Regions from separate parts of the Bacillus sp. TL12 genome, predicted to be linked through region 1. Evidence: riboswitches for the same ligand, from Rfam matches in the RefSeq annotation. Region 1 holds a riboswitch; each other region holds the start of a gene.
The links. A riboswitch is a leader RNA that binds a small molecule or an ion and turns the genes downstream of it on or off. The one in region 1 is predicted to bind S-adenosylmethionine.

Region 1 (8,217 bases):
TTCTGGAAAAGGGAATTTACTCAATTTTGCCAATGTAGTTAGCGAACTTTCCTGTAAATTAGCTTGCTGCAATACTTCGCTATTTGCTAATACGATTAGAACAGTATCATCAGCAAGTATTCTTCCTTGATGAAGAACAACTGCACGGTCTGTATATTCTAAAGCTAAGTTCATATCATGTGTAATAAAGATAAATGATATTCCTTGTGTTGCTAATACACTTATACAAGACATAAATTGTTTATAATGAAAATAATCTTGTCCTGCAGTTGGCTCGTCTAAGATGATGAGCTTCGGATTCATTGTTAAAACTGATGCAATGGTAAGCCTCTTTTTTTGCCCGTAGCTTAACACTTGAATCGGCCAATTTCGAAATGGATATAGCCCGCAAATTTGCAACGCCTCTTCCACTCGTTTATGTATTTCTGAGCTAGAAGCCTTCTGTAATTTTAATGAAAAAGCAACCTCATCCCAAACAATAGATTGTGTAATCATGTGATTAGGATTTTGCATAACGTAAGATATCACTTCTCCACGCTTCCGAATAGACCATGAAGTTATATTATCATTATCAAGTACAATTTTTCCTTTCTGTGCTTTGTTCATTCCAGTTAATAAATGTGCAAATGTAGATTTACCTGCACCATTATGTCCTAATAATGCTACAATTTCTCCTCTTTGTATGGAGAGTGTTAGGTCCCTCAATGTAAAACCATTGTGAGAATATGAAAATGAAATGTTTTCTATTTTACATAGGATTTCTTTTTTTTGTTGTTTTTTACACGTAGTAGAATTTAACATCCATTGCTTAACCGCTTTATTCAACCTCTCATGATTTAAACTTCCAATTGGATATAATTCTTCATCTAAAATATTCATTTTTATGTTTTTTAATGCTTCAATATATACAGGTTCTCTTAATCCTATTTCTTGTAGCATGTTTGTTTGTAAAATCCTTTTTGGTGAATCGATTGCTACAATTTCTCCGTCGTCTATTAATATGATTTTATCTAGGTCTAATTTTAATATCTCCTCTATTCTATGCTCAATAATAACGATTGTTTTATTTAATTGTTGATGTACATTTTGAATAAGTTCTACTGTTTTTAAACTACTTATTGGGTCTAAATTTGCTAATGGCTCATCGAATAGTAATATGTCGGCATCTGTCGTTAGTAGACCAGCAAGAGAAACAGTTTGTTTTTGGCCACCAGATAATTCATGTGGGCTTCGTGAATGAAATGTATGCATCTGAACTTTCTGCAAAGAGTCCATAACAACAGCCTTCATTTTTTTCTGTTCTACGCAATCATTTTCTAACGAAAATGCAACATCTTCCCCTACAGTTAACCCAATAAACTGGGAATCTTGATCTTGCAAAATAGTTCCTACAAGCTTACTTTGCTCAAAAATACTACTTTTTCGTGGATCCTTACCACATATTGAAATGTTCCCAGTACTTGATCCCTCATAGGAAAAAGGGATTAGCCCATTTATACAATGGGCCAATGTAGATTTTCCTGATCCACTTCGACCAGCAATCAATACTTTTTCACCTGGATAAATATGGAGTGTAATATTCTTTAAAGTAGGTTCTGTCACTTGTTGATATTGAAATGTAAATTGTTCAAAGGAAATAATCGGCTTCATTGTGCTATCCCTACTTTTCAATTTTTAAATGTGTATGTTTTTTATTTGCTTTCGCTAATCCAAGTGTAATTGGTAAACCAAGGATTAAGAAAACAAGGGCATCTGCAATCGTTGCACCAAATACTTGAATAACAATTTTATCTAAAGGCTCTCCCATCACGATAATATCGAAAGCGCCTGCAAATATAATTGCAATAACAATCCCAAGTAAACCTGTTACAGCAAAATATGTAATATCTCGATTATGGAATGTTCCATTTTTCACACTGAAACTTGCTCGTTTTTGTACAAGTCCCATCGTATATCCAATAATGCCTGAGCTAAGTACCCATCCCCACCATATTCCCCATCCAGCGATAGTATCTGTTACTGTATGACCAATAAGACCAATCAAAAGTCCTGCAAATGGACCGAAAATTGCACCAAAAATTGTTAATATAACCAGAGCAGGTTTTATAAATGTGTTTGGGGCAATTGAAAGTCCCCATAAACCTAATACACCATATATTGCAGAACCGATCCCAATTGCTACGACTAATTTTGTAGATAATTTGTTCATATGAATTCTCCTCTCATTCTAGTTAGTTTCTATTAGTCCTATGTGAAAAATCATTGAATTATGAACATTCACTTCCTTTCTCCCTAATAAAAAATGACCTCTGTTATAAGAGGCCATTTGTATATGAAATATATGATTCCCTTATCTTTCAAAAGACAATATGTCCTTTGTGGAATTAGCACCTTCCTATTTGTATGAATAAATAGGAGTTGCTGAGGTTTCATCGGGCCGTTCCCTCCACCTCTCTGGATAAGTATTCGTTTGTAATTTGTATTATTTCATTAACGTAAATTAATTTTAATATTTTTCTTACTATTTCCACTTTTGTGTAAAATAGATAAAGTGAAACTTTAATCAGTGGGGGGTTTCCTCATCCCCCACTGATTATTAGTTGAACCAATCGGGCCTTTACGGGCAGTTTATCTCCCACCTAACTTCTTTGCTCCCGCCGAATTTTGAGGTGGGAGTATTACTGCCCGTTAGTGCGGGATGAATAAAACATTGTATTCTTATCGGAATTATGGAATAATTGATGTAACAAAGCGAGCTAACGGGAGGAATTGAACATGAAAGTAATCGGATTAATTGGTGGATTAAGCTGGGAATCAACATCTCTTTATTATAAACATATTAATACGCTAACTTTATCTCAGTATAATCATAATGCGAAGCTTGTTCTTTATAGCATGGATTTTGGTGAAGTGACAAATTTATTACAAAATCAACAATATGAAGAAGTGCAAAATCAACTCGTTCAAGTAGCTCAAAAAGTAGAACACTCCGGTGCAGATTGTATACTTATGTGTTCAAATACAGTACACCAATTTGCGGAAGAAGTAGAAAAAGCAATCTCTATCCCACTTCTTCATATTGGCGATGTAAGCGCTGAAGAAATTGTTGAACATAATGTGAAACGGATTGGTTTGCTTGGAACAAAACAAACAATGGAACAAGATTTTTATAAAACGAGACTAGCTAATTATGGTATTGAAACAATTATTCCCGAAGAAGATGAACGAAATTTCATTCATCATGTCATTCTCCACGAATTAAGTAAAGGTATTATTTCAAAGCAATCCAAAGACCATTTCTTACAAATTATTCAAAATCTCATTAAAAACGGGGCAGAAGGAATTTTATTAGGATGTACAGAAATACCGTTACTCATTTCACAACAAGATCTTTCTATCCCTGTATTTGACACTGCTTTTTTACATGCCAAAATTGCAGTACAATTCGCTGGCTAATCAAAAAAAGAAGCTATCTTACAAGGTAGTAAGATAGCTTCTTTTCTTTGCTGCTACTCTATGTGAAATGGAAATTAATCTCTATTATAAAGACCCGGTTATAGATGGCATAGCTGAATGAGAAGTACCTTGCTCACTTTGAAACATAGGTAAATAAATAGTAACGGATGTTCCTACTCCTACCTCACTCATAATACTAATTCTTCCTTGATGACTTTCAATAATTTTATAACTGAGCATTAACCCAATGCCAGTTCCTTTTTCTTTCGTACTATAAAAAGGTTCACCAAGCCTTTTTATTCTTTCTTCAGGGATTCCTACGCCCTCATCCACTATATTAATAATAACTTCCTTACATTCTGATTTTTTCACAGAAATGGAGATTTTCCCTCCATCTGGCATAGCTTCAATTGAGTTTTGCAAAATATTAATAAAAACTTGTTTTAATTGATTTTCACAGCAATCTATTATTAATTCCTTTAATTCTATATGCAGATCAATTTGAATATTGGTCATGATTGCCTTTGTATTAATTAACGAAACGACATTTCTTAATATCGAACAAATATTTTTCTTTTCAGTTGGAATGACATCAGTCTTTGCAATTGATAAAAACTCATGAAGGATAGATTCAATTCGCTCAATTTCTGACAGCATAAGATCGAAATATTTATCTTGATCTTCTTGATTAATTTGAAAGAGTTGAATAAATCCTTTAATCACTGTCAGTGGATTTCGAACTTCATGTGCTACCCCAGCAGCTAACTGTCCAATTGCTGCAAGTGTATCTGATTTATTCAATAACTCTTCAGTCTTTTTCCGCTCAGTAATATCTCGAACAATTATCATAATCTTATCTTGTAAAAGTGATAAACACCTAGCTTCAAAGAAACTAATACTCCCTTTAAGTGTTAACGGATATTCAACAATAACTGTAGATTCTTTTTGTTGTACTTGGTGAATCGCTTCTCGAAATTGCTGTGCTACAGGTGATGGCAAGACTTCATAAAACTTTTTCCCCATAAACGATTCAGCAGGTACGTAAAACTTAGATGGTGAACCAGCTTTATAATCTATAATTGTTCCATCAGCCTCGGTTAAAAAACACAAATCAGGTAATGCTTTGAAAATAAGCTCTAGCTCAGATGTTTGTTGCTTTAATTGTTCTTCAATTCCTTTTCGATGCGTAATATCAACTCCAACTGCCCAATAACTATAACCAGGTACTGGAAAATGTTCTGAGATGTTTGACCACATGATTGTTTTTATTTCTCCATTTTTGCATGTTAATTTCATTTCCCAATCTCGAAAACTTTTTCCACGCACCGAAAATTTCTTTTGAATGTGTCTGCGATAACTTTCATCCGGATATAGCAATTCAAGTGCTTTTGGATTTTCAATAATCTCTTCTGCAGCATAACCTGTTACAAGCTCACATTCCCGGTTCCATAATATAAAATTTCCATCTTTATCAAGAGCATCAACCATAATGGGCATATTTTGTAAGATTGTATGTAACTGTTCTTCTTTTTTAGAAAGTAAATGTATATTTTTTGTTTGATTTTGAAGTTTATCCATTGCACTATCTACAATGAGGTTTGAAAGCATTTCGAAGTATTTTTGACAAGTACGGATGTCCTTTTTTATTGAACAAGCAACAAATGATCCAAGATGTTGCTCATATAAAAAAAACGGAATTTCAATCTTTGTAAGTTCTATATTTTTTTCTCGATTCATACCAAATGAAAAAATACATTCCATATTTTGATCAAGAAGTTGATGTGAAATATTTGTTAATTTATAAAATTGTTCTGCCATGGTTTCTATTGTGTTCACGTCAATGAGTTCCAATAGCCGAGCATTCATTCTCTTTCCACCTCTATATGTAAAATTAATACCATTTTTTACTCACGCTTCTCCATTATACGAATAATGTTCTCATAGGTATATAGCAAGAGCATAATTATTCAAATAAATTTTATTTTTCAATAAAAAAACATTCCCAACATTCTATAATTCCTTTCATATCAATATATTAAAATTGAAATATTCACAAAATATTCATAAACATTTTTAAAAACATATACAATTATTCCAATATATTCTATAAAATGAAAAGTAATAAGGTATTCTATGAATCTCATAGAATACCTTACCCCTAATAAAAAATAAAAAAGAATCCTTGATGGATTCTTTTTTATTTTTTTACCATGACATATTGATAAAGAGCATGTGCCACTCCATGTTCTTCATTCGACAGTGTTTCATAATCACAAATCTGCTTCATTTCGTCTACTGCATTTCCCATTGCGATAGATATCTTTGCCTTTTCCATCATAGAAATATCATTTAGACCGTCACCTATTGCAACAGTATTTTCTACTGGAATATTAAGATGTTCCGCTAAAGTATATAAACCATTGCCCTTTTGAGCGTCACAATGATTAATCTCTACATTATGCCAATATGAAGCAGTAATTGCTAGCTCTGTATTATGTTGAAAATGCATTTTTAACTTTTTTAATTTCTCAATATCATAGGAAAATGGTAAAAGTTTATGCACAAAAATCTCTTCTTCTAATATTGATTTACAACTTTTTATTATATGAAACGCTGTATGCTCAAGGTACAACGCTGCAATAGTTTCAAGCTCATCTTGATTAATATCTTTGTTTGACTTTTTTATCCATTCTATTTCATGATTCACGCTCTCTTCACCATATGCCGGAACGTATACTCCCCTGTCTGTATACAGTTGATAATACATACGATTTCGTTCTAGATACTCGACAATTTCGAGTGCTTGTGTATTTCGAATTGGGTATCTCTTCATCATTTTTTGATCCACATAAATAAGAGCTCCATTTTCTGCGATAATAGGGCATTGTAAATTAGCTTCCAGTAGTAGGCGCTCAATATCTACAATAGAGCGCCCTGTACAAATCGCCACTACATGCCCCTGCTCCTGACATTTTCGAATCGCTTCTGCATTTTCTTTACTAATTATTTTATTTCCTGAAAGAAGAGTTCCATCTAAATCAATTGCGATTAGTTTCATTGTTCCGTCACCACTTTCTATAAATAAACATGCTCGGATAAATTTTTACGTATCGTGATTTTACGGACAGTTGATTCCTTCACTTGCCTTCACTAAAGTTTAAGGTGGAAAATTTTCTGTTCGTAGATAGCGGCATAAATATTGAAACTAGGTATCGTTTCCATATTTACTTTGCTAAGCACAACTTAGTTATAATTTATGAAAAGCGTTTCAGGTCAAGGAATATTTTTTAAGTCGTTTAAAAAATTTATAGAGAACAGTAAGATAAATATGAAAAGCAAGTAAAAAATCCCTACTTAAACAGGAATTTTCACTTGCTTTTAAATATGCTTTAATTCATTAAAAGAATAGGAAGTTTTTTTAACGTTTGTTCATTCTCTAATATACAGTTTTCCAGATGAAAGGACGGAGAAAGCACCAGTCTTTTAAAATTGCTAATAAACGTAGTTAATGCAATTTCAGCTTCTAAACGAGCAAGCGGTGCTCCTAAGCAAAAATGTGGCCCTTTGCCAAACGTTAAATGTTTTTCATTTCCAGGTCGGTGTAAATCAAAGCGATCTGCTTGCAGGAATTTATTTTCATCTAAATTGGCAGCACTGATCCATGTAACAATCATTTGTCCTTTGTTCATTTTTGGTCCAAATATTGTGGTATCTTCCGTTATAGTACGAGCTAACGTGACAGGGAAACGATAGCGTAGTACCTCTTCTATCGCTTGAGGAATCAGCTCTAGATTGTTACTTAACTCATTGTATACATGGGGTGCATCTACTAAAAAGCAATAAAAGCTATTAATAATAAGGTTTGTAGTCGTTTCATTCCCTGCGGCTAAAAGTCCTAATGCAAATGTAACAATTTCATCGTCAGTCAACCTTTCTCCCTCATACTCTGCTTTGATTAAGTCTGAAATAATATCTTCTTTCAAATAGTATCTTTTTTCCTGAACAATCGGCAAAAGATAGGCTTTAAAATCATGTAAAGCAACTTCTTTCTGTGTATCTAAATCGCTAAATTGTTCTTTGCTATATGGCATGAACAAAATATCTGACCACATCTTAATTTTTTTCCTATCTGTTGTTGGAACACCTAATAAATCAGAAATGACGGTTACAGGTAGAGGGGCTGCAAATTGCTCTACAATATCAATTTCACCATAATGATTCATATCTTGTACAAGTTCATTTGCAATTGCTTGTATCCGCGGCTGCCACTGTTGAAGACTTCTTGGGGTAAATGCCTTTGAAACGATTGAGCGAACATTTCGATGTTCAGGAGGATCAGAAGAATTTAAATTTACTCTTGTTTCTAAAGGCGGGACAGAAAATTGACGACGGTCTCTTCTGCTTGAAAATAGGCGATAATCTGATAAAACACGGTTCACATCATCATATAAAAAAACATTCCATACATCCTGCTCCGCATCATAATAGACCGGATGATTTTCCCTCATATGCTTATACCACTCGTAAGGATTCCATAGTTCTTCTTTTGTTTTCAACTTTGAAATTTCATGAACCAAAATTACATTTTCAGGCGAATTCATAGTTCTTTCCTCCCTTTTCTTTTAAAATAAAAAGTAATAGGTAGGCAATTCAAAGATGTATAGACTAACATATGTTATTTTAACATATATAAAGGAGATAGTTACAAATATAAACTTGAGAAAATTAGGAGGATTCATATGTATGTTGATATTTTATTAC
Region 2 (8,217 bases), on a different contig from region 1:
AGCTGCTGACTCACTGAATCATGCAGTTCCCTTGCTAATCGATGCCTTTCTTGTGAAATCGCTTCTTGTCTCATTTCTTCATTCCAATGCGCTCGTTCATTCGTTACCTTTTGAAATAACCCAGCCTGTTCCTCTAATCTTCGAGCAAGCGCAATTACTTTTCGCTCTACTTCATGAAATTCATCTTCCGCAGTAAACGAAACATCCTTTGGGAAATTCCCACGCTCTACTTCAAACAAGAAAGTATTCAAGCCTTGAATACGTTGCTGCATATAATAACCAATCGCATACCCTACAATTCCACCCATAAGAAGACTTGTACTTATAATTAACAAGCCAATTGGAACAGAAGCAATGGATTCTTTCCATAATAAATCATATACTTCTTGCCCACTTTTCCACACATATACAACTGTACAAATAAGTGCAATACTAACAGAAGATAACATAGAATAACGAATATACATCCATGAAATATTTCCTTGCTTTTTCATTATACTTTCCTCACTTCCGTATCGCCTACGACAAGCGAAGAAATAATTTTAATACGGCGTGGAGCTTCTTTGTACTGTTCTGTCTTAAACGTAACATTTCGATTAAAACCTGTTTCTTCATGCCCCGGAAGTAAAACTCTTCCCATGATGACAGAATGATTTAAAGATAGCTCAATATCATATGGAACATACAAACGAATGTTACCAATAACGCCACGAATAACAATGACCGTTTCCCCTTCTGGAATCATCGCCGTCGTCAAATCAATTTCAACATCACCGACTCCATACTGGACATTAATATCTTCTAACTCATAAATGTGGTCCATCATTCTTATGTTCCCAAGCATTATGTTCTTAAGATATGGTTCTGTTCGATAGATTTGTTTTTCTTCATCTATATATCCTTTTTCCTTAATTTCCACCTTTACAGTTTTTGGCTTTTGCTGTCCTTGAATAAGCTGATAACCGATGAAGGCTAAGCAAGCAAATACAACGAGTACGAAGGCCGCTGATGAAAACAGGAAGAATAAAAAAACAATCCCTCCGACAAATAAAAACACATTCCCTCTCACATATCGATTCTTTTTCCGATAATATCTCCCGAACATAATCATAATAAATGCAAAGATAAGAGCACCTGGTTCAAAATGTCCGAGAACCATATCAAGAAAAAGACCAAATCCAAATATGATGAGGAGCATCCCCACTAGTTGTGATTTAGAAAATTGTTTCTTCATTTCAGCTCCCCCTTCTTGTTACATATAAATAGAAGAAAAAGGTATTGCTTTCCAACACCTTTTCTTCTATCACTATATCATAAGCTCGTTTTATAATATACTACAATTATTTTATTACTTCTTTGTCTAAAGATACTTCATTTTTTTCTTTCATTTCGCGTTCCAGTTTTGCAATTTTCATATCAAATGTATCACGCTCATGCTCTTCATTCATGCGAAGCTCTAAATCACGAATGTGATCTTCAATTTCTTCAAATCGTAAGAACGGATTATTCTCATCCATTTTATGAAAAGCCGTATTCATGCGACGGTTGGCATGAGCCATATTTTCGCGAGCCATTAATTCCATACGCTTTGCATTCATTTCTTTTAACTTATTCTTCATTTTAGAAAGGCGACGTTCTAACTCATCAATTTGTTCCAATACACCTGCATACATTTCCTCTAGACGAGCGACTTGCCCTTCATAATATGCAACTTCTTCTAATGCACGTTCATGTAGTTGCATTTCCCCTGCTTCTTGTGCGATTATCGCCTGCTTTGATCTCTTATTTACGAAATAACGAGCCTGCTCAAGTTCACGAGCAAAGTTAGATTTTAATGTTTTATGGCGCTGAATTAATTTTTCAATTTTTGTTACTTCACGCTCACTATCGCGTAAATATTGATTTAACATAGCGATTGGATTTTTTCTTTCTTTTTCATCTAAAACATTATGAAAATCTGCTAAAATTGCATCACGTACACGCCCGAATAAAGATTGTTTCATTATAATCTTCCTCTCTTTTACTTTATGATTTAAATTGTTTTATATTAGTTTTTCATTAACTTGTTCCACTCATCTTCAAAGTTGCTATATGGTTTAGATCCTTCTGAAGCGGAATCAACTACTGCATCTTTATCTTTTTTCCACTCACGGTATCCATAGTATAGTACTACTAATGCTGCGATACCGATTAACGCTGGAGAATGGGAAAGAGCAATTGACAATCCGATTAAACCGATAATACCCCAAGCTAACTTTCCAAAAAATGATTGTGCTCGCACAAATGATTTATAGCTCCAGTACACAATTCCTGCTCCAATTGCAAATCCTACAATACCAGCAAGACTACCAAGAGCAATTAAAGCCAAAATACCAGCTGCGATAAACGCTAAAAATTGTTTCATCTTGTGCTCGCCTCCCTTCGATTTGATACTCTTATCTTAACTATTTTTTCATTTTTCCATAACGAGCTTAAGAACCGTTTTCTAATCAGACTTAAGACCTATTCCAAGTCAGTCTTATATTAAGGTAAATATAAAAAAGGATGCCTCGTATAAAGCATCCTTTTTCTTTATGCTGTTTTATGATATTGCTTTTTTTCCGCTACTTTTGAAAACTTTGGAAAACCAATTAAAATAGAAACTATACCGCATACCCCAACTAAGATTGGATAAAACGCATATGGTAACAATTCAACAGGTGACAATGCTGCAAATCCTGCTGCCGTTAACATTTGAGCACCATATGGAACTAATCCTTGTATGCAACATGAAAAAAGATCTAACACACTTGCTGATTTTCGTGGATCAATTTCATATTGATCAGCAATATTTTTTGCAAGCGGACCAGTAAATATAATAGAAATTGTGTTATTCGCTGTACAAATATTCGTCAGACTAACTAAACTAGCGATTCCGAATTCTGCACCTTTTTTCGAACGAATATTACGTGTTAATGTATTCATTAAATATTGAATACCACCATTATATTGAATGATTTCAACCATTCCACCGATTAAAATTGCCAGTAATACAAGCTCCATCATTCCATTTATCCCTGTTGTAACACTTTTAAAGAAGCTAGCTAATGTATAGCTTCCATCAATAAGACCAATAAAACCGGCTAGAACTGTTCCGCCTGCTAACACAACGAGCACATTCCATCCAAGTAAAGCTGTGATAAGCACAACCGCATACGGCAATATTTTCACCCAATCAAATGTGTGAGCTTTGATTTCCGTATGATTTCCTAATGTAAGGAAAACCAATACTATAATTGTAATAATTGCGGCTGGTAAAACAATTAAAAAGTTTGTTTTAAACTTATCTTTCATTTCCGTACCTTGTGAACGAACAGCTGCAATTGTCGTGTCAGAAATAAACGATAGATTATCACCAAACATCGCTCCGCCAACAACAGTTGCCATCGTTAACGCAATAGAAATATCTGTTTGCTGGCTAATCCCGACTGCAATTGGTGCTATCGCTGCAATAGTCCCCATCGAAGTTCCCATTGCTAGTGAAATAAAAGCACCTATAACAAAAATTCCCGCAACAATGAACCCTTGCGGTAAAATAGATAGCGCTAAATTAACTGTAGAGTCAACTCCGCCCATTCCTTTTGCTGTTTCAGAAAACGCACCAGCAAGTACAAAAATCAACACCATAATCATAATATCCGGATTACCAGCCCCTTTGGCAAACCGTTCTACTTTTGATGTAAAGCTTTCTTTCCTGTTCATCACTAATGCAGTCCCTACAGCAATTAAAATAGCGACAAGTATCGGCAATTTATAAAAATCCCCTGTAATAATTCCAGAACCAATAAATAGCGCTAAGAATATTCCAAGCGGTAATAATGCTAAGCCATTCCCTTTCGTTTGTTTCAAAATAACATCTCTCCCTAGTTCTAAAACCTTTTCTATCTCATAACAAAAGACCTCTTCCGAAAAGAAGAGGTCTTATATACTTATAAGAAACACTCTCCTCATCTGTCAAGCACATGCTTGCTGGATTTGGCACAGCACTCTATTATGAGTCCGCTGCCGAGGCATCGTAGGGCCAGTCCCTCCGCCTCTCTTTATAAGAAGGTTTCATATTTTATTTTTAATAATAATTTCTTCCCTAACTTTACTCGCTTACAAATCAAAAGTCAATTATTATTTGTATGAAAATAATTGGTATTTTTTGATATTTATAAAAAATTACGAATAAATCCGCATAACGAAAAGAAAATCAACATTTTAACTTTCGAATTTCTTTTTCTAAAATTGTAATCCAAGGAAACTTGTCCTTTCCAATTACTTCGATAAGCCATTTTGCTGTATCCCACGCTTCATTATATTCCTCTTTAGAAATAGCTCCATCTATATAAGCCTCTTCTAATTCATCTTCATCCAACAAATATACATCACCATTCGGTAATAGCACTACATCTAAATATAAATCATCAAAATACGGCATACCTCGTTCATCTATTTTATATTTTTTCGCCACATCAATATAATACTGTACTAATTCCTTTTTTTCATTTAACATAGCTGTAATCGCAAAGTTCTTATCACTAATAAAATACTGCACCCATATATATCCATCATTTACAATACAAAGTTTTTGGTTGTTATATTGCTTGTAACTGGGCTCTTTCACTTTTTGCATACACAGCACACCTAACATCCCTTGCTCAATTGTCTTCACTTCATATGTTTTCTCTATCAACCGTTCCCAAGTAGAGCCATCGCCATATTTTCGTTTCATTATTCTTTAACTCCTTTTCTATACAAAAAAGCCCCCACATCTTATGCGAGGGCTCTGCCAATAGCTATTAAGCTGCCTGTTTTTCGGAAAGCTCTTTTAGATAAGCTTGTCCTTTTGCATCGTCATATTGACCTTCCCACTTAGACATAACAACAGCTGCTAAAGAGTTACCCACTACGTTAACTGCCGTACGTGCCATATCTAAAATGCGGTCAATACCTGCGATAAATGCTAATCCTTCTGCCGGAATACCTACTGTACCTAATGTTGCTAATAATACAACAAATGATACACCCGGTACACCTGCAATCCCTTTAGATGTAACCATTAATACAAGCAATAATGTAATTTGCTGCGTAAGAGATAAATCAATACCATACATTTGCGCTAAGAAAATCGCTGCAATAGCTTGATATAACGTAGATCCATCTAAGTTAAATGAATAACCTGTTGGAATAACGAAAGATGTAATTGCTTTCGGACAACCGAACTTCTCCATTTTCTCCATGATTTTCGGTAAAACCGTTTCTGAGCTTGCAGTAGAATACGCTAAAATAAGCTCGTCTTTTAAGATCTTAAAGAATTGGAAAATGTTAATACCAAATATTTTCGCTGTAAGTCCTAATACTACTACCACGAAGAAAATCATGGATCCGTAAACAACAATCACTAGTTTACCTAATGGAATTAATGAAGCAAGACCAAATTTAGAAACCGTTACACCAATTAAAGCGAATACACCAAACGGCGCGAATTTCATAACTTGGTTTGTTACATAAAACATTGAATCCGCTACACCTTGGAAAAATTGAAGAACCGGTCTTCCTCTTTCACCGATTGCTGCAATCCCTAAACCAAATAGTACAGAGAAGAAAATAATAGCAAGCATATCACCTTTTGCTAATGATTCTACAATATTTGTCGGAACAATGTTTACAAATGTATCCGCAAAAGAGTGACTCTGCACTTGCTCTGTCGTTTGCGTATATTTAGAAATATCTGTCTTCGTTAACTCATCCATATTTACGCCTTTTCCTGGTTGGAAAATATTCGCTACCAGTAGACCAACAACAATTGCAACTGTTGTAATAATTTCAAAATAAAGAATTGTCTTTCCGCCTAATCGTCCTAGCTTTTTCACATCACCAACGCCAGCAACACCAACAACGATGCTCGCTACGACAATCGGTACAACAATCATTTTAATTAATCGGATGAAAATATCACCAATTGGTTGTAAGTATCCTGCAACTGCTGCATTGCCATAAAAAATCGCCCCTACTGCAATACCAAGCGCAAGTCCTATTAAAATTTGCCATGCAAGTCCTATCCTTTTCATACTTGCTGCAACCCCCTTCTTAGATACTCTAACTCTGCATTTCTCTTTTTCTATAAAACTAAGAAATTAAGAGTATTACATATTATTCGACAATTCACTACATTTTTGTCCCTGTTAAAAATGATAAATCAAAAAATGAAATCTGACAACAAAATAAGTTTGCGTGAACACAAATAATTTTCTTGACAAAAACAAAACCCATGTCAGAAAACCTAACATGAGAACGATTCCTTAAAGTGTTTATCGGTGTTCTCTCTCCTTTATTTTCATTACATCCAACGAAATAATATACAAAAATTACCTTATTCCCGACAATTCATAGTACATTTATAAAACTTTCGTTACATTATGATTACAATAATAGACAGTATTCTTCCAATTATGATATATACATCATAGGGAAAGGAGCTAAACCACTATGAAAAAGAAATACGTCGCTTTCAGCGTATTAACAGCAAGTGCTATTTTTGTTTCTCCATTGCAGTCAGTTACATATGCAGAAACAAGTCAAGATAAATTATCTAATATTCAATCCGAATTAGAGGGTAACCAACAAGAATTACAGAACAAGTCAGCAGAAAAAGAACAGATGGAAAAGGAAATTCAAGACTTACAAAAAAAGATTGATGAGTTAACAGCTTCTATTAATAAAAATGAAGCTGATTTAAACGATATAAAAACAGAGATTAGTAAAGCACAACAAACAATTGAAGAACAGAAAAAACGTATTGCGCAATTGCAAACAAATATTGCCACTCGTCAGGACGTCATTAAACAACGACTTCAATCCATGCAAGAAAAACCTCGAACAAATATCGTAACTGAAGTATTAATGAGCTCAAACAATTTTGCAGATCTTATCGATAATATGTATTCTGTTAGCTTGATTTTAAATAACGATACAGAGATTGTAAAAAAACAAACAACTGATCAAGAAACTGTAAAAACAGAAAAAGAAGCTGTTGAAAAGAAAGAACAACAATTAAACGAATCAAAACAAAAATTAGAACAAAAGCAGCAAGAACTTCAAAAGAATCAGCAAGAACAACAAGCACTTATTAGCGATTTACACGCTAAAGTATCAAAGGTAGATTCTGAGATTGAAGGTTTAGAAGAATCTAAAAGCATTTTAGAAAATCAACGCCTGGCTGTTCAAAAAGCGATTGAAGAAGAAAAACGAGCAGAAGAAGCTCGTAAAGCTGAAGAAACACGAAAGGCAGAGGAAGCTCGTAAAGCTGAGGAAGCACAGAAACAGGCTTCACAAACCGCTTCTGCTAAGGAAGGTATACAAGTTGCTCCAACACCGCAAGATATAAATAAAAACGGCTTTATAAAACCAGCAACTGGAAGATTCAGTTCAGGATTTAACGATCCTTCACGAGGTCACCACGCTGGTTTAGATATCGCAGCTTCTGGTACAGTACCAATTGTAGCAGCCGCTGATGGTGTTGTAATTCGATCTGATATGTCATCTAGTTATGGAAATGTTGTCTATTTATCACATCGTATGAACGGCAAAACATATACAACAGTATACGCTCATATGAGCAGCCGCTCTGTATCTGTCGGACAAACTGTAAAACAAGGGCAACAATTAGGTTTCATGGGAAACACCGGGCAATCTACTGGTCAACATTTACATTTTGAAATTCATATTGGTGAATGGAATGTAGGTAAAACAAATGCAGTTGATCCAGCACCTTATATTTAACGGCAAAAAAACTCGGCGTATGCCGAGTTTTTTATATAAATAATACATAATATACATAACCTAAATGTAGTTATACTGTCCCGCCTATCATTATTTAACAATATATATTCTAAAACATACCTTTTACCTAGCGATTAAAATGAATAAAAGCAACAAAACTAAAATTAAATTAAAAGCAGGGAAAGATCCCCGCTCATTTTGTAAACATTTTAAATACACCAATTGCATTTAAAAACACAATCACTACCGTTACCGGAATAATGTAGCGTAGCAAGAAAAACCATACGTTAAATAATGTTTTTCCTTTCGTTTCTGTAACTTCTAATTCTTTCATTAATAAATCTTTACTCATTTTATTCGGTACAAACAGTGAAATTGCTAGTACTCCTAACGGGAGCAACACATTACTTA
Region 3 (8,217 bases), on a different contig from region 1:
AACGCCTCGATTGTTTGCCCCGCTAACGTCGTCCCCATCGGCTCAATCGTTCCTGAAATCATAAGCGGGACCGTATGATTCGCTTCTGTGAATGCTTGTTGTATCCCTAAATACGCCGCTTTCACGTTACGCATATCTTGGCTCGTCTCTACAAGCAATACATCAACGCCGCCCCGTAATAATCCCCTAGCTTGCCTAGTGTATGCCTCAATTAATCCTTCGAAGGTTACACCACCAGTTACACTAATTGCTTTTGTCGTCGGCCCCATAGCACCAGCTACATATATTTCTTTACCACACTCCTTTACCGCTTGTTTTGCTAGAAATGCCGCTCTTTCATTCAACTCTTCATCTAAATGAGATAACTCGTAATCATGTAATACAATATTCGTAGCACCAAACGTATTTGTTTCAATAATATCCACTCCTGCTTCAATATAAGCTTTATGGATATCTAAAATAACATCTGGTCTTGTTTTTACTAAGTATTCATTACATCCTTCATATTCTTCGCCGCCAAAATCTTCTGCAGTTAAATCTGCCTGCTGAATCATCGTTCCCATGGCACCATCTAATATTAAAATATCATTTTGTAATCTCTCTTCTATCGGTCTCATCAGTTGACTCCTTCTTTCACTTCTTGCTTTTCTTTTACATACTTAACGAGATTTTCTGTAATTTCATATTTCAAAAATGGTGTAATGAGATAAATACCGTTAAAGTATTTCATCGCAGCGTCAATTAACTCTTGTGAAATGCGAATCCCTTCTTCAATTGCAGATTCTTGCGTATCGTGTCCATCCATTCGTTGTCTCACTTCTTCGGGCAATGTAATGCCTGGCACCTCAAAATGAAGAAAGTCAGCATTCCGCTTACTTACTAAAGGCATAATACCAATAAAAATCGGCTGTTCTAAGTGATTTGTCGCCTCGTATACTTCTTCAATTAAATCTACATCGTAAATGGGCTGTGTTAAGAAATACTCTGCACCAGCTGCAACTTTTCTCTCCATCCGCTTCACCGCTGCTTTTAAATGCCTCACATGCGGGTTAAAAGCTCCTCCAACAGAGAATCTTGTCGCAGAACCAATCGATTTCCCTAAAATAGAACGTCCATCGTTCATTTCCTTAATCATTTTAATTAATTCAATAGAAGATAAATCATATACAGACGTCGCTCCTGGAAAATCACCAACACGAGCTGGATCACCTGTTAAAGCTAACACTTCTTCCATTCCTAAAGCTGATAAACCAAGTAAATGGGATTGTAGGCCAATCACATTATGGTCACGGCACGTTAAATGCGTCAGCACTGGAATATCGTGCTTCGTTAATAATGCCCCCATTGCCATATTTGAAATGCGCGGAGATGCTAACGAGTTATCTGCTAACGTAATCGCATCTGCTCCCGCTCTTTTCAATGCCCTTGCCCCTTCAAAAAAACGCTGCGTATCTAATGTTTTTGGGGGATCTAGTTCAACAACAACTGTTGTTTGCTTCTTCGCTTTTTCCGCAAGAGTAACATGGGTGCTAGCACGTTTTGTTTGCATAGGAACCACTTGTTGTCTTTGAGCGATTTGTTTTTCTGTAACAGGCGTTACATTTGTAATCGCACGCTTCATCGCTTCGATATGTGCTGGCGTTGTACCACAACATCCCCCTAACAAGCGAATACCTTGTTCAATAAATTTCGGTGTCATCTCTTCAAAATAAGCAGGACTTCCTTCATATATGTAACGCCCTTCTACATAGTTTGGAAGGCCTGCATTTGGATAAGCTGACAAATACCCATTTTTCGGAATCGATATCATTTTGAAAGCTTCCGTCATATGAAGCGGTCCTAACTGACAGTTTAAACCGACTACATTTGCACCGTAATCTAAAAGCTGTTTTAATATTTCATTTACATCATTCCCATTTTGGGTTGTGCCTGCTTCATGAAGAGCTAACTGTGCAATAATTGGAATATCTGTTTGTTTTCGCAGTACTTTCACCGCATGTAGCAATTCGAATTCATCATAAAATGTTTCTAATAATAATCCATCAACCTTTTCTTCTAATAATGCCTCGGCCTGCTCAAGTAGCATAAATTCCCGTTCCATATCAGTCGTTGTAACGGCTCCAATATGCTTCATACCACCAATCGTCCCTAAAATAGCATTCTTGTCTGTCACGGCTGCTTTTGCAAGCTTTACTGCTGCTTTATTAATTTTGGTAACCTGATTTTCTAAACCATACATGCGCAATTTTGCTTCATTTGCACCATATGTATTTGTTTGAATAATATCTGCACCGGCAGCTACATATTGTTTATGAATAGATATAATTAAATCTGGATCTGATAGATTTAATTCTTCAAAACTACTTTGCAAACCATGAGAATGTAATAATGTACCAACTGCTCCATCACCGATAATAATCCCTTTTGATAATAAATCTAGAATTTTCACTTGTCTCCCTCTTTTCTATCAATATAAAAACCCCCTCTTCACCTTGAAGAGGGGGACATCATCAATCCTCCTCTTATCATGCAAAACAAATTGTTCTGCAGGTATTAGCACCGTTTCAAACATTTCGTTTGAAGGTTGCCGGGTTTCACAGGGCCTTTCCCTCCACCGCTCTCAATAAGAGTTTATCTTAATTATTCATTTATTTTTTAAAAGGAAATACGTGTACCTTTTAACAATCTTTGTTAATTTTCTAATAAACTTATCATGGGACAAACTAAAAGTCAATGAAATTAAAAGGAAAATAAAAAACATTTAAAATAAAGTTGCAATTCAATTATCTTTTATTGTAAAGTTAAAAGCATAATAAAATTTCATACAAATTATTCTTATCTAGAGAGGTAGAGGGACTGGCCCTATGACACCTCAGCAACCATTAACATGTTCGTTAATAAGGTGCTAATTCCAGCAAATTGTGAAAAGATTTGACAGATAAGAAGAAGACTATATTCGCATGAAAGCCTTCTTCTTAGAAGGCTTTTTTTATTTTTTATCAAGGAGGAATTCAACATGTCAACAATTGAAACAAAACTAGCTCAAATCGGGAATCGAAGCGAAACGACTACAGGAACGGTTAATCCCCCTGTTTACTTTTCAACAGCTTATCGTCATGAAGGAATCGGAAAATCAACAGGTTTCGACTATTCACGAACTGGAAACCCAACACGCGGCCTTTTAGAACGCGCAATTGCTGATTTAGAAGAAGGGGAACAAGGATATGCCTGTAGTTCGGGAATGGCAGCGGTTCTTCTTGTTCTGTCTTTATTCCGGTCTGGAGATGAACTTATCGTATCAGAAGACTTATATGGGGGAACCTATCGGTTATTTTCAGAACATGAGGAGAAATGGAATATTCGATGTAGATACGTAAATACACAATCTATAAAACAAATAGAACAAGCCATTACTTCTCAAACGAAAGCTATTTTTATAGAAACTCCAACCAATCCATTAATGCAAGTTACTGATATCGCAGCTGTCGCAACTGTTGCCAAACGACACGGAGTCCTTCTTATTGTAGATAATACTTTCTACACTCCCTATATACAACAACCATTAACAGAAGGAGCAGACATTGTTCTTCATAGCGCCACAAAATATTTAGGTGGCCATAATGATGTATTAAGCGGACTTGTCATTGCAAAAGGTCAAGCGCTTTGTGAAGAACTTGCCCACTATCATAACGCTTCTGGTGCTGTATTAAGTCCGTTTGATTCGTGGTTATTAATTCGCGGGATGAAAACATTAGCTCTTCGTATGAAACAACATGAAGAAAATGCAAAGAACATCGTTTCTTATTTAAACGAGGAAGATGGTGTAACCGATGTTTTTTATCCAGGAAGAGGTGGCATGATTTCATTTCGTCTTCGCGATGAAAAATGGATAAATCCTTTCTTACAATCTTTATCCTTAATTACCTTTGCAGAAAGCCTTGGCGGAGTTGAAAGTTTAATGACATATCCAGCAACACAAACACATGCAGATATTCCAGAAGAAGTGCGTACAGCACGCGGCGTATGTAATCGTCTCCTCCGTTTTTCTGTAGGTATTGAAAATGGTGATGATTTAATTCAAGACTTAAAGCAGGCTATTAAACATGTAAAAGAAGGTGTGAGAATATGAGTTATTCTTTAGATACACTCTTACTTCATAACCACTATAAACATGATTCACAAACAGGCGCGGTTAACGTTCCCATCTATAATACATCAACATTTCATCAATTTAATGTAGATACATTTGGTAAATACGACTATAGTCGCTCTGGAAATCCAACACGTGAAGCACTTGAGGACATAATCGCTTTATTAGAAGGGGGAACAAAAGGATTTGCCTTTGCATCTGGAATTGCAGCGATTTCTACTGCCTTCCTCCTTCTTTCACAAGGTGATCATGTTCTCATTTCAGAAGATGTATATGGGGGAACGTATCGTATTGTAACAGAAGTTCTGTCTCGTTACGGAATTTCACATACATTCGTTGACATGACGAATTTAGAAGAAGTAAAACAAAGCATTAGACCAAATACAAAAGTCTTTTACATTGAAACACCATCTAACCCATTGTTAAAAGTAACCGACATTCGTGCCGTTTGCGAATTAGCAAAATCTTCCGGGGCACTTACGTTTGTTGATAACACATTTTTAACACCATTATTCCAAAAACCACTTGAACTAGGAGCGGATGTTGTACTTCATAGCGCAACAAAGTTTATTGCTGGTCACAGTGATGTTACAGCCGGATTAGCGGTTGTAAAGGATAAGGAACTCGCTCAAAAACTTGGTTTCTTACAAAATGCATTTGGCGCTATATTAGGGCCACAAGATTGTTCTCTCGTTCTTCGCGGCCTGAAAACATTACACGTACGCCTCGGACACTCAGCAACAAATGCAAATAAAATTGCTCATTACTTACAAAAACACTCAAAAATTCAAAATGTGTATTACCCTGGATTGCAATCACACCTAGGCTATGACATACAACAAACACAAGCCCAATCTGCCGGTGCTGTTTTATCTTTCACGCTTCAATCTGAAGATGCTTTGCGACAATTTTTATCTCAAGTTAAACTTCCTGTCTTTGCAGTAAGTTTAGGAGCTGTGGAATCCATCCTTTCTTACCCTGCAAAAATGTCACATGCAGCACTATCACAAGAAGCACGTGATGAAAGAGGGATTTCTAATTCATTGCTCCGTTTATCAGTTGGCCTTGAAAATGTAGATGATTTAATTGCTGATTTTGAAAATGCACTTTCTTATGTCGAAGAACCTGTGAATGCATAAAACAATTCCCAGCCAATATCACATAAAAAGGATAGACTGATTACATCCATCTGGTCTATCCTTCTTTATTACTTAATTCATATATGCGTCCTTCTGTTAAAGATAATACGCCATTAATATGTCATCTCCATAGGAACCGTCTTCATATTTCACTTACTTTCTCTGCCTACCTTCTTCTCTAAAACCCGTGCGCTCATAGACTTTAATGGCCCGATCATTAACGGAAACAACCCCTAAACAAATTTTCTCTAAACCTTCCTGCCTTTTTGCCCAATGAATAAGAAATTGTATGAGTTTCGTTCCGATTCCTTGATTGCAATATGTTTCTTTAATCCCCATTCCCATTGTTCCTGCATGTTGTAAGCGTTCTTGTTTGTAGCGACTAAAAATAAGAAAACCAACCACTTTATTCCCCATCTCAATCACTATATAAAGATTACCTTCTTCAACACTTTTCTGTATTTTTTCTCTTTCTTTGTTGATATTACGAGGATTTCACTTGGAGAAGATATAAAAAATTTTGTCGTAGCTGCCGATAAAATAATTTCTTTTCGAATATTAATAATTGATTCAGCATCAGATTGTTTCGCTAACGGTATCATATCATCACCACTTATCTTTTTTGTATATCTCCGAACAGGTTATACTAAAATATGCCTGCTTTCCATCCAAAATCTATGTTCTATATAAGAGTACAAAACCCTTTTTCTTATTATTTTAAAAATTTAGTATATTTATTTGAAAGAACAAAAAAATCATGATAAAATCGTGTTATAAATGTATCTGTATCTTCAAACATATAGTAATTTTTATCAAAAATTTCTTGTTACAAAACGTACAAATTTTGCGAAGTTATTTACATCACGTTCTCTTTTCTTACAATTTCTTTACTTTAGAACATTTTTTCTGCAACAACTATTTTCTTTTCTTTAGATTTTTGGTATTTATAGTATGGGTATAACAGCTCGCATGGAGGTGGAAAAAACATGTTAGAAACCTTTCAAAAGGAATTGGAACTGTACGAAAATAATGCAGAATTATTGAAAGTTCTTGCTCACCCTGTTCGTTTATGTATTGTAAAGGGATTAATCGAACGCGGTCCAAGCAATGTTTCGACAATGTACACAGGCTTAAATATGCCACAATCCACAATTTCACAGCATTTAGCAAAATTAAAAAGCGCTAAAATTGTGTCTAGTGAAAGAAAAGGATTAGAAATTTACTACAAAGTAGAAAATGAAACAATCATTCAACTTGTTCGTGTATTACTAGGTTAGGGATAACTAAACAGAAAAGGGCGTATTCTATATTTTCTATCTCATATCTTTAATATAAATATATATCATGAGAGAAAATATACAATACTACATATCCTAAAGTCGTATCAAAAAAACAAGACGCAGAACCATTCTGCGTCTTGTTTTTTTCTATATATGTAAATACCGCTTTACATCAAAATGTAACATTCCTTTTTTTTGCATAACAACATCAAACGCATCGCTCATCCCCCCATGTAAAATCATAGAACGAATCGCTCTGTTTTGTTTCTGTTTCGCAGAAAAAGGATCGGAATCTTGATGACTAGCAAGCTGTTCTAATATACCTGCTGCAAGTAAAAACTCCCTTTGTTTTGTATGCCACACTGTATGTAGAGCACTCTCTTCTCCTACTTCCTTCAATTCATCCCAATGAATATGTGTTGTTATATCCATTTCACCTGGATACTCGAGCGGATCTCGAATGAGTCTATGGTTATAATACCCTCTTAAACTCCCTTCATGATGCGCAGGGTGCATCCACTCCGCCATTGTATATCCATAATCAACCGTGATGAATAAACCTTCCTTGAGCCATCTTGCAACTTCTTGCACATAGCGTTCCATTGCTATTGGTACTTCAAATCGCTGTCTTTCAGAAAGCTGAATATGACGTCTCCGGAGGTAATTACTTATTCTTTCTCCTATCGGTCTTAATACTTCAGCAAGCTTTCCTTCCTCTGTATACGTAATCCGTACTTCATACAAACTTCCATCTCGCTTCTCAACCACTTTAACAGGAAATGCATCAAACAATTCATTTGAAAAAACAACTCCCGTAAAAGCCTCACCTAGCTCCTCATAGGACTTATACTGCGAAACATTTTGAAATGAATCAAGTTGACGTTTTTGCAACTTTCTATGGAAAGGACTCACTTCAACGATAGAATACTGCAAATCTGCAAAAGTCTCCGGTGAGAACTGCTTCCATTCTTGTAAAACAGCATAGGCAAGTCTCCCTGTCCCTCCACCAATTTCACAGATATTTGGAGGAATTTCTCCATTTTGGACAAGGCTAATAAAAAAACGTGCGAATGTCTTTGCAAATACAGAAGAAATATTACTACTTGTAAAAAAGTCACCATTTCTTCCAATCTTCTCACGTTCTTTCATATAGTATCCGCACTCCTCATCATACAGCGCAAGGTTCATGTATGTACTATATGAAATCGAATAATCCTGTTCTTTCTCCATCCATTTTCTTAAAATGAACTCCATCCCCATATGGCTCCTTATTGTAAAAATGGATTATTTTCTTTTTCGAAACCAATATTTGTTTCCGGCCCATGTCCGCATAATACTACTGTTTCATCTGGCAGTATAAATAATTTTTCTTCAATACTTCCAATTAATTCTGCAAAACTTCCTCCTGGTAAATCTGTTCGGCCAATACTCATTTGGAATAATACATCTCCTGAAAATACAGCATTTGCCTCTTTACAGTAATATGAGATACTACCTGGAGAATGTCCTGGTGTCTCAAACATTTCAAATGTAAAAGATCCAATTGTTAACATTCCTTCTCCTTCAATAATCTGATCAGCTGGTTTCGCTGTAATACTCCGATTCATCATAAAGATTTGTGAACCATTGATATTCCCATCACCTAGCC
Region 4 (8,217 bases), on a different contig from region 1:
TATAAACAAAATGAACCGCATGGAATGGCTTCTTTAGCGAAAGTATTTACTGGTGCACTTATACAATCATTAACGGAAGAAAAACTCATTGATGCCAATAAAACTGCTGAAACATACGTGAAAGAATTGCGAAACACACCATTTGGCAAAGCAACAATCCAACAATTAATGGACATGCAAGTTTCTGCTGAATACCCTACACATGGATATATGCAGCAAGGACTAGAAAATCAGGATGCTCAGTTGTATTTAGCCAGTAATATACTTCCTCGTGGCAAAAACTATGACGGCCCAATGAAAATTTATGATATGTTACAAGAAGCAAAAGAAACGGCATCCCCTGGAACTGTATTTTCTTATAATAATGGTTCATCTGAAACACTTGGCTGGATTATACGGACAGTAACTGGCAAATCCTTAACTGAAAATGTAAGTGAGAAAATTTGGTCCAAAATAGGTATGGAAGAAAATGCGTATTATGTTACAGATGAAACAGGAGTTGAACAAGCAAGCGCCGGTTTAAATGCCACTGCAAGAGATATGGCGAAGTTTGGACAATTGATTTTACATAACGGTCGCTACAATGACGTGCAAGTACTCCCCTCCTCTATTTCTGAAAATGTAAAGAGTGTACAAGAAGGAGAATTAGCAATCGGACAAGGTGCACCTATTTCTTATCATAATCAATGGTGGATTCCTCACAATGAACAAGGCGCATTTGAAGTATTAGGAAGTTATGGGCAATGTCTCTATATAGATCCTAAAGCGAATATGGTCATTGTACATTTTTCATCAAATGCGAATCCAAGTAATGATGTCCATGCTACTTATTCCAATATGTATGTACAGATCGCCAAACACTTAGAAAAGCTTTCACAAGGGTGAAAGCTTTTCTTTTATAATTTATCTGAATCTTCAGTTTAATAAAGGTTATCTCTTTACCCACAGCGAATATGTAAAAGAAAAAACTTAAGGAAGTTGATGAATTTGTTTCGCTCTTTTACAAATGGTTGTGTTGCTCTTGTGCAGCGTTTTTTACCAGAGCCCTTTATTTTATCTTGTTTATTAACAATTTTTGTTATCTTCTTTGGCATGTTCGCTACGCAGCAATCGCCTGTAGAAATGATTGCTCATTGGGGAAATAGAATTTGGGGACTTTTAGCCTTCGCCATGCAAATGGCACTTGTACTTGTTACAGGTTCTGCATTAGCTAACGCTCCGCTCATTCGCAAAGGCTTAGCAAAAGCTGCACAACTGCCGAAAACAAGCGGACAAGGTATTATCGCTATTTCTATTGTTAGTTTAATTGACGCATACATAAACTGGGGATTTGGCATTGTAGTGTCTGTTTTATATGCAAAGGAAGTTGCAAAACACATACAAAATTTAGATTATCGACTTGCCATCGCTTCTTCTTATTCCGGATTTCTTATTTGGCACGCGGGACTTTCCGCCTCTATACCGCTTACTTTAGCATCTGGCGGCGAAACATTAATTAAAACAACTGCTGGAAGTATAAAGGAAGCCATCCCTATAACAGAAACGTTATTTTCACCATATGCGCTTGTTCCTGTACTTATATTTTTAGTAACAATGCCACTTATAAATAAGGCGATGCATCCGGATGAAAATCATACGATTACAGTGGATCCTAGCGTATTTCAAGAAGAAGCTGCTGCTCAAGAAGTAGAAGCCCAGACATTTGCTGAGAAAATGGAAAATAGCATTTGGATAACGGTATGTGTTGGACTATTAGGTCTTATTTATATTGTTCATTATTTTAGTACGAAAGGTTTTAACCTGACACTTGATATCGTTATTTTTATACTGTTAATTGCTGGCCTTATTTTTCACCGTACTCCGATTCAATATATTCGCGCCTTTTCAGATTCGACGAAAAGCGCATCTGGCATTCTACTCCAATTTCCATTTTACGCAGGAATTATGGGAATGATGATTGGAGCAAACAGCGAAGGTCTTTCACTTGGAGGAGCAATTTCTAATTTCTTTATTAGCATTTCGAATGAAACCACCTTCCCTCTATTCACGTTTTTAAGTGCAGGAATTGTAAACATTTTCGTACCATCTGGAGGCGGTCAATGGGCTGTACAAGCTCCTATTATGATCCCAGCTGGTGCTGAGCTTGGTGTACCTGCTGCGAAAACCGCAATGGCAATTGCATGGGGAGACGCTTGGACGAACTTAATACAACCTTTCTGGGCATTACCTGCATTAGCAATCGCCGGTTTAGGTGCACGTGACATTATGGGATTTTGTGTTGTTAACCTCCTTTATGCTGGCGTAGTAATTGGTTTATGTTTCCTTATCATTTAAATCGAAGCAATGTAAAAAAGCTAGTTTTATACTAGCTTTTTTACATAATAACTATAGTGATAATCATTCGTTTTCTATGCATCTAATTACATTTCCCCATTCTTCACATGAAAGATTTAACCTTTTATATGTAAATAACGTCGTACAAACAGTTTCAATCATCGATGGATGATTTCGCAAAAAATCCCATCTTAATATTTTCGGTAACTCATACATTTTATACTCTTTACTTTCCTTAACGATTCCATCAACTTCCCGTTCACAAATTCCCCTTATTAAATAATCTGCTTTTAGTTCTTGATACATTTTTTGAAAACCCTCGCTATGATGTTTCAATTGAAGTAAACAAACGATATACGTACGAAACAAATCATCATTCCGCTTACAGCATCTCAATATATTTTCTACTTCGCTCATAATTTTTTAGCCTTTTCTTGTATTTCTAAAAGCCACTTTTCACGTTTTTCTGCTTTACTTGTTTTTACAGACTGAAAAGCAGAACGGTTTATTTGACGTATACCACAAAATCGTAAAATACCCTTTTTCATAATCACCCAATCAGCAGAGCGATATAAGAGTGCCACGTACCATAAAGGTGAATCTAAAGTATTAATAACCCATGCTGTTTTCCCTATAAGCAATCCTTTCGGCATTACACCTTCATATTTATATGCAAACCCTGCAGCAAAAACGCGATCGATAAACCCCTTTAAAATAGCAGGCATTCCCCACCACCATATTGGATAAATAAAAATTAAAGAATCTGCTTCCTTGATTAATGTTCTGTATTTCTCTGTCTCTTCTTCATACGCTAAATCACGTCTTCTCTTATCTTCATTAAAAATAAGTACTGGATTAAATTGTTCCTTATAAAGGTCCAGCAATGTAACAGAATGATTCGTCTCTTGAAGCCCTTTTTGCACATGTTCTAAAATGGATGCATTGAAACTAGATGGATTGGGATGTGTATAGACGATGAGTATGTTCACCTTCAAACAACACCTTTCCTTAAATTCCCTTTTGACTTCCGAAAGTTTGCGTGATATTCTATTACATGTCAAGTGGCAAGCCCATTTGGCAAACCCATTTGGCAAACCAACTGACACCTACTCGGCGAAGGTGTCTCTTTTCATTTATAGCCGAATGAAATGCCTCTTTCAGGGCATATTCAACTTTTGACACTACACACTCAACACCATTCCCTTGTATCAGGCTGCTTTGGCAGTCTTTTACTCTACATACAATTCGAATTTTCAAACAAATTATAACATAAAAAAAGAGAGCCTAGCTCCCTTTTCTCGCCTCATAGAATACCCTTTTCTCAGCATAGTGGTATTCATCATTAGCTAAAGTAATTTTCCCATCCAGTTTCAGTTCGTCTAATAGCCTTGATAAATAAAATTGGTGTAACATTTTTTTCGTGAATTTTCCTTCATGATGCGAAACGATATGTTCTTGAATATCTAATAGTGATATTGGTTTATCTTGTTCCATCATATATTCATATACTGCATTACGCAGCTTTACGTATTTTTCGAGTGTCACAGTACAATTGCAACCCCTTTCTTCTTATTATGTTGTCTTTGGAATCGGTTTTTTTGCAATAAAAAAACCTCTTCGATAAGAAGAAGTTACGTATATATCTTCGTCTTATCTCCCAGAACAAATATGTTCTGCTGGAATTAGCACCTGCATCGCGGTTGCTGGGTTTCATCGGGCCAGTCCCTCCACCTCTCTGGATAAGAAAATATTCACTATATATCTTACTATAACTACTTTTATTATAATTGTCAAACAATATACAATAAGTTATATTTTCTTTCCTTACGCCCATACTAACATTGTATGTACAAAAGGAGGAATTTATGATGGATAAAAATGCCCGCGGATACGTTCAAGATTCATTCCATTCGTTGCAAGAAGCAAAGAATTGTTTAGAACATGCATTACAAACAGTCGAAAAAAGTGATAATCGAGAGCGAATCGAACAATCTCTACAAGCTGTGGAAGATGCATTACAAAAATGTAATCACACGGTTGATATTTTAGAACAAAAATAAATATCGCCCATCTCTTTTCTAGATGGGCAATACCTCAAATGGCATACTGCAACAGTATTGCCGTCACAATTAAAAAATATACAGAATTAACGATTTCTAAAACTCCAACTTTTAATATAGATATCTTTTTACCATACAATACGATTGCACGAACTAGGCTCGGTATAAATACAAGAGACAGCCATGGATTTACTACGAAAGAAGCAATGATTAAGAAAATATGATATCCCCATGAAACATAGCGGTAAGTAGGATTATTCTTTTCACGTATCATTGTTTTCACATAAAATGTACTACCTAAGAAATAAAGGAAAGAAATAACCGCAATCCACCATGCTGTCCCATCAATTGTCTTCATCGAAAAATAATAACTAATCAAGCCACCAATGCAGAAAACAAGTATGGCACAAATATCATTTACTAATGCTCGTTCCTTTTTTTGACGGGCAAAGTATATATTTACGATAAAGAGTGGAATCATTGTAACCGTGAATAAAAGAATTTTCCATTCATATAGTAAAGATACAATCCCGAAAACACATGCAATAACAAAATAAATAATTGCTGCATGTGAAAATTCTTTCTTTCGTGTTTTCTTCATGTACATTAAAAATGGATACGTTGCTAAATAGATAAATAACCAAGCGATAAAGAGTGGAATGTGGTAGTATGTAGGTTTACCAAGTAGCACACTAAGTAAAAATGGGATCAGCAGCATTCCCCATGCACCATGCTGCTTCGGAATAACTAGCTTCATGAATATTACATCTCCTCTTTGAAAACCTTTCTCATTTCCTATTATATAAAAAGTTCCATCCAAAAGTTGAATATATTAAAACAATTTTTTGACATTTTCTAAACCAAAGTATCATTATAAAAAAATGCTTCTCACCAATGGTAAGAAGCATGAAAGAGGCAAACGAATATGTAAGTCGCGATCCTACGTTATATTCTTATGCTTTATGATATATGCTTATGCTTTGTTTCCTTGATATAATAGCTCGTTATCATCTAAAATTCCATATTTCTTTTTAAATCTCATAAGAATTCGGATCCATGATGAGCTAAACAAAACAAGAAAAATTACATTTGAAAGCGCATGAGCGAAATCAAAGTAAAAACTTGCAGCGTAGTATGCCATAAAGTCTTTCCATGTTAATCCTTCTAAAAAGCCAAGTATCCCCCACAAATTCATAATCCAGCCAAAAACAAAACCGGCTATGAACCCATAGATGACTCTTCCCCATAACTTTCTCATAATAAATGTATTTCGTAGTAAACCAGCTGTAAAACCTATCATTCCCCAAGAAAACATTTGCCAAGGTGTCCAAGGCCCTTGTCCTAAAAATATATTAGATACAAGTGCTGCCGTTGCACCAATCATAAATCCTGTCTCACTCCCAAACACAATTGCAGATACAATAATAATAAAAGAAGTTGGTTGTACACTCGGCATAAGAGAAAATGGTACACGACTCACTGCTGCTATGGCTGCTAAAACAGCTACAATAACGATTTCACGTGAAACAAATGCTTTCCTTTCAAATCGTATATAAAAAGGTAACATAATAATGAACAATAAAAATAAACTACACCAAATAAAATATTCATCTGTTACAAAGGAAGTAAACAGAAGTGTACTTATTACAAGAAGAAAAATAAGCGTTATGAGAGCAACATATCGTTTGGACACGCTTGATACACATCCTCCCACGTTAATGCATAAGGTAATTGCTTGCGAATAAAACGATTAATAGATGTTGTATAAAAGAAATTATCACTAAAAAATTTCTTTGGCGCATCATCCATAATGACTTTCCCATCAAATAACATCATACAATGATCCACATATTTCGCTGCAAATTCAATGTCATGTGTGGCCATCACAATTGTTGTTCCTTCCTTTTGTAACGCTTGAAACAGTTCGCCTAATCCTTCCTTTTTCTCTGGATCCAGCCCTTTTGTTGGTTCATCTAATAATAATAATTGGGGCTTAGATAACAAGGCTGTGCATAGTGCGATTAACTGTTGTTCTCCCCCGCTACAATCATGTGGATGACGATCGCGAATGGAATACAGCCAAAATCGGTTTAACATCTCTTCTGTAATTTCTTTCCCTCTATCACCATATAATTCATTTGCTCTTTCAAACACTTCATCCCACACCGTCTCAAATGTAAAATGATAATAGGGATGTTGTGATACAAATCCGATTTTTTCAAATCGTTCCTTGGACTTCATTTTATGAATTTCCGTTCCGTTCCACCGCACCTTTCCTCTTCTAGCTTTGTTTAGTCCTGCTAATATAGTTAAAAGTGTTGATTTTCCTGTACCATTTTTTCCAACAAGCGCAGTCCACTTGCCTTGTTCAATTGCTAGCGTTAAATCTTGCAAAATAAACGGACTATTTTTTTCATATTGAAAAGATATATGTTTCGCTTGTAAAATCACTGCTTTTGTTTCTGCCTGTGATATAGCCGGTACTTCATGTTCGATCGGTAACTCGGAATGAATTTGTGTTTGTGCCTCCCTTACCGTAAATGGAATTTTCTCTATATCCCATTCTAAAAACAACCTTGGAATTTGAGGGATAAACGATCGAGATTCTTCTAATGCCCACATTTTCGATATAACATGTTGCGGGATTCCATCATACATAATTCTCCCTGCATCCATAAACACAACGCGAGTTGCTAATGGAATGACTTCATCTAAACGATGTTCACTCATGATAATGGTAATCCCAAGTTCTTCGTTAATCCGTTTCAATAATCCTAAAAAATCTTTTGCTGCAATTGGATCAAGCTGCGCTGTCGGTTCATCTAGCAGTAACAATTTAGGCTGCAGCACAAGAACTGCCGCTAAATTAACAAGTTGTTTTTGTCCCCCTGATAATGTGTGAACAGACTGGTTTAATAAATCTTGAAATCCTAAAAAGCTAATTAACTCAGCAATTCTCTTTTGGATGACTTTTGTTTCTAGACCAACATTCTCAAGAGAAAATGCCAATTCTTGAATAACCGTATCCATAACAAGTTGATTTTCCGGGTTTTGAAATACCATTCCGACTTCTTGTGCTGACAATAAATCAGGCATCTCGAGTAAAGAAGCTCCATTATAATACATACTCCCTGTGCGCTTTCCAATCGGAAGTAACTCTTTCTTAAAATGTTTCAAAAGCGTTGTCTTGCCACATCCTGAACGTCCAGCTAGCACAATAAATTCACCTTGAGAAACCGTTAAAGAAACATCTGTTAATGCTTGTACATTTTCATCTGCATACGTAAAAGCTAAGTCTTTTATTTCTGCATGCGCCACCATAACCATTCCCTCCCTTCCATTATGATTGGTAAACTAATAAATAGTAAAAATGAAACGAATAGTATTCCATCATATTGCTGAAATACAAGTGATTCCACTCTTGGATAGATTGATAATTTGCCAGCGCCGTAATAATTGAGCACAAAACTGCTTAGTAATAAAACCACTAAAGACGCAAGTATATACCAATCTTGTTTCCCCATGCGATACCGTATATACGTACTACGCTTTGTCACTCCAAACCCACGCGCTTGCATGGAATCTGCCGTTTGTAATGCATCTTCTAAAGAACAAACAAGTAACACCTGCAAAAGTTTCATTCCATTTTTGATTCTCCCGATGAATGGGCCTGAATCTAATTGAACACCTTTTGTTTTTTGAACAAGTGTAATTTGTCTTAAACGCCGGATAAATAAAGGAACAAAACGTACCGTGATCATTGTCAATAGCGCAACTTTCGGTGAAACCCGTGAAAACAAGTACAAAAATTTATGACTTGAAA

Region 2: linked by a shared signal. The riboswitch ahead of LOK41_RS12670 (Na+/H+ antiporter NhaC family protein) and the one ahead of LOK41_RS13290 (ECF-type riboflavin transporter substrate-binding protein) in region 1 are both predicted to bind S-adenosylmethionine.
Region 3: linked by a shared signal. The riboswitch ahead of LOK41_RS00755 (bifunctional homocysteine S-methyltransferase/methylenetetrahydrofolate reductase) and the one ahead of LOK41_RS13290 (ECF-type riboflavin transporter substrate-binding protein) in region 1 are both predicted to bind S-adenosylmethionine.
Region 4: linked by a shared signal. The riboswitch ahead of LOK41_RS11835 (hypothetical protein) and the one ahead of LOK41_RS13290 (ECF-type riboflavin transporter substrate-binding protein) in region 1 are both predicted to bind S-adenosylmethionine.

Annotation. Positions count from the first base shown of each region.
Region 1 is NZ_JAJJBY010000012.1:4,996-13,212, reverse strand. Features, by position in the region: gene LOK41_RS13295 (ABC transporter ATP-binding protein) at 1-1,650, opposite strand, end outside; gene LOK41_RS13290 (ECF-type riboflavin transporter substrate-binding protein) at 1,661-2,209, opposite strand; SAM riboswitch class I at 2,348-2,465, opposite strand; gene LOK41_RS13285 (aspartate/glutamate racemase family protein) at 2,776-3,456, shown strand; gene LOK41_RS13280 (PAS domain-containing sensor histidine kinase) at 3,541-5,322, opposite strand; gene LOK41_RS13275 (Cof-type HAD-IIB family hydrolase) at 5,654-6,514, opposite strand; gene LOK41_RS13270 (cytochrome P450) at 6,846-8,057, opposite strand; gene LOK41_RS13265 (PadR family transcriptional regulator) at 8,196-8,217, shown strand, end outside.
Region 2 is NZ_JAJJBY010000011.1:52,203-60,419, reverse strand. Features, by position in the region: gene LOK41_RS12690 (sensor histidine kinase) at 1-494, opposite strand, end outside; gene liaF (cell wall-active antibiotics response protein LiaF) at 494-1,234, opposite strand; gene LOK41_RS12680 (PspA/IM30 family protein) at 1,341-2,003, opposite strand; gene LOK41_RS12675 (lmo0954 family membrane protein) at 2,048-2,404, opposite strand; gene LOK41_RS12670 (Na+/H+ antiporter NhaC family protein) at 2,572-3,888, opposite strand; SAM riboswitch class I at 3,984-4,088, opposite strand; gene LOK41_RS12665 (ribonuclease FAU-1 family protein) at 4,235-4,756, opposite strand; gene gltP (glutamate/aspartate:proton symporter GltP) at 4,824-6,095, opposite strand; gene LOK41_RS12655 (murein hydrolase activator EnvC family protein) at 6,514-7,806, shown strand; gene LOK41_RS12650 (sodium-dependent transporter) at 8,000-8,217, opposite strand, start outside.
Region 3 is NZ_JAJJBY010000001.1:126,573-134,789, forward strand. Features, by position in the region: partial or broken gene metH (methionine synthase) at 1-617, opposite strand, end outside; gene LOK41_RS00755 (bifunctional homocysteine S-methyltransferase/methylenetetrahydrofolate reductase) at 617-2,449, opposite strand; SAM riboswitch class I at 2,520-2,630, opposite strand; SAM riboswitch class I at 2,833-2,945, shown strand; gene LOK41_RS00760 (methionine biosynthesis PLP-dependent protein) at 3,017-4,129, shown strand; gene metC (cystathionine beta-lyase) at 4,126-5,289, shown strand; partial or broken gene LOK41_RS00770 (N-acetyltransferase family protein) at 5,443-5,891, opposite strand; gene LOK41_RS00775 (ArsR/SmtB family transcription factor) at 6,276-6,566, shown strand; gene LOK41_RS00780 (class I SAM-dependent methyltransferase) at 6,717-7,829, opposite strand; gene LOK41_RS00785 (MBL fold metallo-hydrolase) at 7,838-8,217, opposite strand, start outside.
Region 4 is NZ_JAJJBY010000010.1:67,221-75,437, reverse strand. Features, by position in the region: gene LOK41_RS11855 (serine hydrolase domain-containing protein) at 1-885, shown strand, start outside; gene LOK41_RS11850 (short-chain fatty acid transporter) at 988-2,334, shown strand; gene LOK41_RS11845 (group-specific protein) at 2,398-2,751, opposite strand; gene LOK41_RS11840 (NAD(P)H-dependent oxidoreductase) at 2,748-3,323, opposite strand; gene LOK41_RS11835 (hypothetical protein) at 3,619-3,879, opposite strand; SAM riboswitch class I at 3,982-4,080, opposite strand; gene LOK41_RS11830 (hypothetical protein) at 4,203-4,394, shown strand; gene LOK41_RS11825 (YwiC-like family protein) at 4,429-5,151, opposite strand; gene LOK41_RS11820 (ECF transporter S component) at 5,368-6,087, opposite strand; gene LOK41_RS11815 (ABC transporter ATP-binding protein) at 6,060-7,721, opposite strand; gene LOK41_RS11810 (energy-coupling factor transporter transmembrane component T) at 7,694-8,217, opposite strand, start outside.